Regions from separate parts of the Finegoldia sp. genome, predicted to be linked through region 2. Evidence: a T-box and tRNA genes for the amino acid it is inferred to sense, from the RefSeq annotation. Region 2 holds a T-box; the other holds one or more tRNA genes.

Region 1 (3,435 bases), on a different contig from region 2:
TGTTAGATGGACAAACATAGCTGCAAGTACCACATTCTATACAATCATTCAAATGTATTTTTTCTGCTCCTTCAAAATCACCATTCAATGATTTTAATTGCAAGAACAATGGCAACAAGCCGATTGGACATACATCCACACACTTAGCACATTTAATGCAAGGTTCTGGAGCAGCAAGTGTTGCATCTTTTTCATTCATGCAAATTATTCCGCCTGTAGTTTTAACAGTTGGAGCATCCAAATTGTATTGGCAAGCACCCATCATAGGACCACCAACGATAATCTTAAATGGAGTTTCCTTGAAACCGTCACAATAATCTACTAAATCCTTGAATTTAGTACCTACTGGAACGTAAATGTTTTTAGGTTCTTTAATAGCTGAACCTGTCATAGTTACAATTCTGTGAGTCAAAGGAATACTGTGAACTACAGCATCGTAAATAGCCATAGCACTTGAAATATTAAGTCCTTGAACTCCTCTTTCGTTCGATCTTTGAGCTTTTGAAATTTTCTTACCAGTAATTGAGTTGATAAGTCTTCTTTCATCCCCTTGTGGATATTTAGTTTTAACAGAGCAAATTGAAATATTTTTTTCATCCTTAGCGGCATTTTTCAATATTCCAATAGCCTTTTGTTTGTTATCCTCAACTCCTATGTATCCTTTATCGCAATCCATTAATTTCATGATAATTTTCAATCCACCAATTGCTTTTTGAGGATATAATTCCATATTAAGTTGGTCACTAGTTAAATAAGGTTCACATTCAGCCCCGTTCAAGATTACTTCCTCGATTTTTACATCAGGTTTTTTCTTCATCTTAATGTGAGTAGGGAATCCTGCTCCACCCAAACCTACTATACCAGCTTCTTTTATTCTTTCTAGGATAACTTCTTTTGATAATTGTGTAAAATCATCATTTGTTTCAGTGTATCCTAATTCGTTTAAACCGTCTGATTCGATTACTACGACTTCACCTTTTTGACCATTTGATAATACCATTTGCTCAATCTTAACAACCTTTCCACTAACTGAACTGTGAACAGGTGCTGAGATAGTCGCTTTAGATTCACCAATTTTTTGACCAACTTTAACCTCATCTCCTACTTTTACAATAGGTGTACAAGGCGCACCAATATGTTGATGCAATGGGATATAAACCATTTTTGGTTCAAAATTTGTATCTAAAGGACAATTTTGAGTATAGGATTTATGATCATCCATGTGAAATCCGCCTTTAAAAGTCAGATTTTCTAAACTCATTTTTTCACCCCTTTAATAAAATAAAAATGGTGCAGAGAAAGAGACTTGAACTCTTACGGGATTGCTCCCACTGCCCCCTCAAGACAGCGTGTCTACCATTCCACCACCCCTGCATGGTAAAGACCTAATTATTAGGTCTTTTAATATTTGTTAATAATATTTTTAATCAATTTAATGTAGTTTTTGCACCAAACTTTAAAATTTTTGTGCATATTTTCTTCCAGTTTTGTATCTTCATAAAAAATCTTGTAAATATTGTACTGATTTTCAACTTTTACAACGTAATATTTAGTCTCAGAAGATGGAATATCGTCTAAAGTTTGACCATCTTTGGAAAATGATTCATTCGCCAACCATTCTTTTACATTGCCAATTCCACCATTGTAAGCTGCAATAGCCAAATCGTGGTTTTTGAAATGATGCAACAAATAGGACAAATAAGCAGTTCCCATTTCGATGTTCTTATCAGGTTTTTTCAAATCTTCAACAGTGAAATGTGTGTTTCTCATATTGTTAATACTTTCTGCAGTATCAGGCATAAGTTGCATTAACCCCAACGCTCCAGCCTTTGATTTAACACTTGGATCAAAGTTAGATTCTACTTTAATAACACTCATAACCAAAAGCGGATCGACGTTGTATTCTTTTGCGTATGTATTAACCAAATCGACATATTTTACCGGTCTTGTCATAGTTGAATAAGCACTCACGCCAAATCCAACTAAAAACACAATCACAAAAATCGAAATAATCGTGATTAAAAATCTTTTAATAAATCTCATAATTTTTTCCTATCTATAAGTTTGTCAACTTTGAGTATTAAATCAGCTTCTGTCGTATTATTTGTAATAACCTCGTCAAATTCACAACAACTTTTTTCATAATCTAATTGCGAATTAACCCTCTTCAAAGCTGTATCGTAATCAAAGTTATTTCTTTTGATTACTCTTTGTATTCTGATATCTTTATCAGATACAACGACCCAATCTTCGTCGACATCAATGTATTTGTCAATCAAATCCTTGCTTTCCAAATACATAGAGATTTCCAGAAAAATCAAATCAGACTTTTCTTTCTTAATTCTTTTTACTACTCTTAATATTATATCAGTATGTGTTAATTCTTCAAGCTTTTTTAGTAATGTTTTTGAACTAAATAAAAGCTTGGAAAGTTTTTTTCTGTCGATATTAGAATTTTCGTCTAAAATTCCTTTTCCAAACTCATCCACAAGCTTATAATAAAGGTCTGTGCCTTGTTCATAGATTTGGTGAGTAATCTCATCCAAATCTATTACAACAAAGCCTTTTTCTCTTAATCTTCTACAAACCGTGCTTTTCCCACTGGCTATATTTCCAGCAACAACGATTATCCTCTTATTTTGCATCATACCAATTATCTGCACTGTTAACATCAATCTTCATGTCGACTTTCAGATCAACAGCATGTGTCATGACATCCTTCATTATTTCTAGGACTTTTTCTCTTTCATCTTCTGGACAATCCACGATAAGCTCATCGTGAACTTGCAAGATTAACTTGGCTTTTAGATTTTCTTCATTCAATCTATTGTAGAATTTCACCATAGCAACTTTAATTATATCCGCTGCAGAGCCTTGAATTGGCGTGTTAAGTGCCACACGTTCTCCAAAGCTTCTCACGTTGTAGTTTTTGGATTTTAATTCAGGGATGTATCTTCTTCTTTTCATTATAGTTTCAACGTAGCCTTTTTCCTTACCAATTGCAACTATATCTTCCATGTATTGCTTGATGCCTTTGTACGTGTTCAAATAATTTTCGATATATTCCTTGGCTTCTTTTCTAGTTATGTGCAAATCTTTACTCAAAGAATAATCTCCAATTCCGTAAACAATACCGAAGTTTACAGCCTTTGCGTTGGATCTTTGAAGTGATGTTACCTTGTCAAAATCAACCTTGAACACTTCGCTGGCAGTTTTTCTGTGAATGTCTGCACCATGCTTGAATGCATCAAGCATAACTTCGTCATTTGCCAAATCAGCTAACACTCTAAGCTCAATTTGGGAATAATCCGCATCCAACAGTACACTTCCTTTGCTTGGAACAAATGCTTTTCTGATAAGTCTTCCTTCTTCAGTTCTGATAGGAATGTTTTGCAAATTAGGGTTAGTAGAGCTAATTCTTCCAGTTTGCGCTAT
Region 2 (3,435 bases):
TCTTTTTCTTCAATGTATTCATACATTTTTTGTTTTGCTTCGTCTACACTCAAACCATTTAAAAACTCAGAATTAATAAGATTTCCTTCATTAGTTTCAGTGAATGCAGAATTTTCTATGTTGGATCCTTCAATTACAGGAATCATTTCAATGTTGAATTTTTTAGCAAATTCGTAGTCTCTGTCATCGTGAGCAGGAACTGCCATAATAGCACCTGTTCCATAAGTCATCAATACATAATCTGATACATAAACAGGAATTTCTTTGTTAGTCAAAGGATTAATCGCTGTTAATCCATCAATTTTGTATCCTGTTTTTTCTTTAGATAAATCTGTTCTTTCCAATTCGGATTTCTTAGCAACTTCTTGTCTGTAACTTCTGATTTCTTCGATGTTTTTAATTCTATCACTATATTTTTCAATCAAAGGATGATCAACTGAAATAACCATATAAGTTGCACCAAATATAGTATCTGCTCTTGTTGTAAAAACAGTAATTTTTTCGTCAACTTCTTTTATTGAAAAATTAATTTCTGCACCGTATGATCTTCCAATCCAGTTGATTTGTTGCGATTTTATTCTATCCAAATAATCGACATCTTTTAAATCATCTATAAGTCTATCAGCGTATTCAGTAATCTTAAGCATCCATTGATTCTTAACTTTTCTGATTACTTCACCGCCACATCTTTCGCAGTGACCGTTAATTACTTCTTCATTTGCAAGTCCTGTTTTACATGAAGGACACCAGTTAATTGGCATTTCCTTTTTGTAAGCAAGTCCTTTTTTAAACATTTGGATGAAAATCCATTGAGTCCATTTATAGTAGTCTGGGTCTGTTGTATTTATTTCTCTGTCCCAATCAAAAGAAAAACCTATTGATTGCATTTGTCTTTTGAAGTTTTTGATGTTGTTTTCAGTAACAATTTCTGGTCTTATTTTATTTTTAATAGCAAAGTTTTCTGTAGGAAGTCCAAATGCATCCCAACCCATTGGATATAAAACATTATATCCTTGCATTCTTCTTTTTCTTGAAACGATGTCCAATGCAGTGTATGGTCTTGGATGACCTACGTGTAGTCCTTGTCCAGAAGGATAAGGAAACTCTACCAATGCGTAGAATTTTTCTTTTGACTTGTCATCAGAAGTCTTGAAAGTTTTGTTTTCTTCCCAAAATTTTTGCCACTTTTTCTCAATTGAATTCGGATTATATCTATCCATTTTTACCTCCAAATAATAAAAAATTCGCCTCTTACATAGAAGAGACGAAATAAAATTCCGCGGTACCACTCTTATTGGTTAATCCCACTCAAATCTTTAACGCAGATATACGAATATTCTATTAATAAACAAGTTCAATAATCTCAAATATTGATTCACACCAACCATCAATTCTCTGAAAATTTTTAATTATTTACTACTTTTATTCAAATATTATTATAAAAACTTATTACTATGATATCACATCACAGAATTAAATTCAATATTAGTATTCACAATGTCCAACAGTTCTTGGGAATGGAATGACATCTCTTATGTTTGACATTCCTGTCATATACATTACCATTCTTTCGAAACCTAATCCAAATCCACCGTGCTTAACTCCACCGTATTTTCTTAAATCAAGATACCATTTGTATTCTTCTTTGTTGAATCCTAATTCATCCATTTTCTTATCTAACAATTCGTATCTTTCTTCCCTTTGGCTTCCACCAATTAATTCACCAATTCCTGGAACTAAAAGGTCTGTTGCTGCAACTGTTTTGTTGTCGTCGTTAAGTCTCATGTAGAATGCCTTGATTTCTTTTGGATAATCAGTAACAAATACCGGCCCGTCAACAACTTTTTCACTCAAATATTTTTCGTGTTCTGTTTGTAAATCCATTCCCCATTCAACAGGATATTCAAATTTTTCTCCTGATTTTTGTAAAATTTCAACAGCTTCAGTATAAGTTAATTTTTTGAATGATTTATTGGCAACTTTTGTTAATCTTTCAATTAAGTTCTTGTCTACAAAACTGTTGAAGAATTTTATTTCTTCTTCACAATTTTCCATAACATCTTTTATGATATATCTAACCATATCTTCAGCCAAATTGCATACATCATCCAAATCAGCAAAACATATTTCAGGTTCCATCATCCAGAACTCTGCAGCATGTCTAGGAGTATTAGAGTGTTCACTTCTGAAAGTTGGTCCAAATGTATACACATTTCTAAATGCTAATGCGTAAGCTTCTGCTTGTAATTGACCACTTACAGTTAAGTTAGTAGATTTTGAGAAGAAATCTTGTGAAAAATCAACATTTCCATCGTCATCTTTTGGAATATTATCTAAATCTAATGTTGTAACTCTGAACATTTCTCCAGCGCCTTCAGCATCACTACCTGTTATTATTGGAGTATGAACATATACAAATCCTCTTTCATTAAAGAATTTATGAATAGCAAATGCCAATCTACTTCTAACTCTAAATACAGCATTAAATGTATTAGTTCTTGGTCTTAAATGTAATATTGTTCTCAAAAATTCAAAAGTATGTCTCTTCTTTTGAAGTGGATAATCATCTGTAGATTCCCCTTCAACTATAATTTTTTCTGCTTGAATTTCAAAAGGTTGTTTAGAATTTGGAGTCAAAACTAATTTACCTACGACAATAATTGCTGAGCTTAATTTTAACTTTTCACTCTTTTCAAAATCTTCATTATCTTTTCCTACTACTATTTGAACCGGATTGAAGAAAGTTCCGTCGTTTAGTTCAATAAATCCAACATTCTTACTAAATCTTGAGTTTTTAATCCAACCTCCAACTTCAACTTCTTTGTCAGAATATTTTTCGTAATCTTTAATTAAATCTCTAATTAATATCATTCTTTACTCCTCATTTTTTTATATATTTTGCTTTCATATCCAATATCTTTTGGATCGTAATATTTTTGATTTTTCAATTCGTCTGGTAAATATTGTTGATACGAATCATCATTATGTGGATATTTGTACCCAATTCCTCTGTCCAATGATTTTGCCCCACTGTAGTGTGCATCTTTCAAATGACTAGGAACATCGTAAATCTTGTTTTGGCGAATATCTTCCAAAGCCTTGTCAATTGCGACATAAGACGTATTCGATTTCTCGCTAGATGCAAGATAAATTACCCCATTCGATAAATTTATCCTACATTCTGGTAATCCTATCAAATTAACAGAATTGAACACATTGATAGCTACAGTCAAAGCTTCAGGATTTGCCAAACCAATATCTTCTGATGCGAAAATCACCATTCTTCTAGCGATGAATTTGGGATCTTCACCGCTTTCAATCATTCTTGCTAAGTAATACAAAGCTGCGTCGATATCAGAACCTCTCATAGATTTAATGAATGTCGATATTACATTATAGTGATCTTCTTCTTTGTCATATTTTAACACAGGTTTA

What was found. A T-box is a leader RNA that pairs with one kind of tRNA and senses whether it is charged. The one in region 2 lies ahead of leuS (leucine--tRNA ligase), so its partner is inferred to be a tRNA-Leu.
Region 1: it has a tRNA-Leu gene. The T-box ahead of leuS (leucine--tRNA ligase) is inferred to sense a tRNA for this amino acid. The anticodon was not compared.

The regions. Positions count from the first base shown of each region.
Region 1 is NZ_JBKWZF010000008.1:36,749-40,183, reverse strand. Features, by position in the region: gene rsxC (electron transport complex subunit RsxC) at 1-1,261, opposite strand, end outside; tRNA gene ACLUJM_RS05000 (tRNA-Leu) at 1,289-1,374, opposite strand; gene ACLUJM_RS04995 (lytic transglycosylase domain-containing protein) at 1,402-2,043, opposite strand; gene coaE (dephospho-CoA kinase) at 2,040-2,648, opposite strand; gene polA (DNA polymerase I) at 2,635-3,435, opposite strand, start outside.
Region 2 is NZ_JBKWZF010000007.1:19,018-22,452, forward strand. Features, by position in the region: gene leuS (leucine--tRNA ligase) at 1-1,220, opposite strand, end outside; T-box leader at 1,258-1,438, opposite strand; gene asnS (asparagine--tRNA ligase) at 1,486-2,871, opposite strand; gene ACLUJM_RS04455 (replication-associated recombination protein A) at 2,868-3,435, opposite strand, start outside.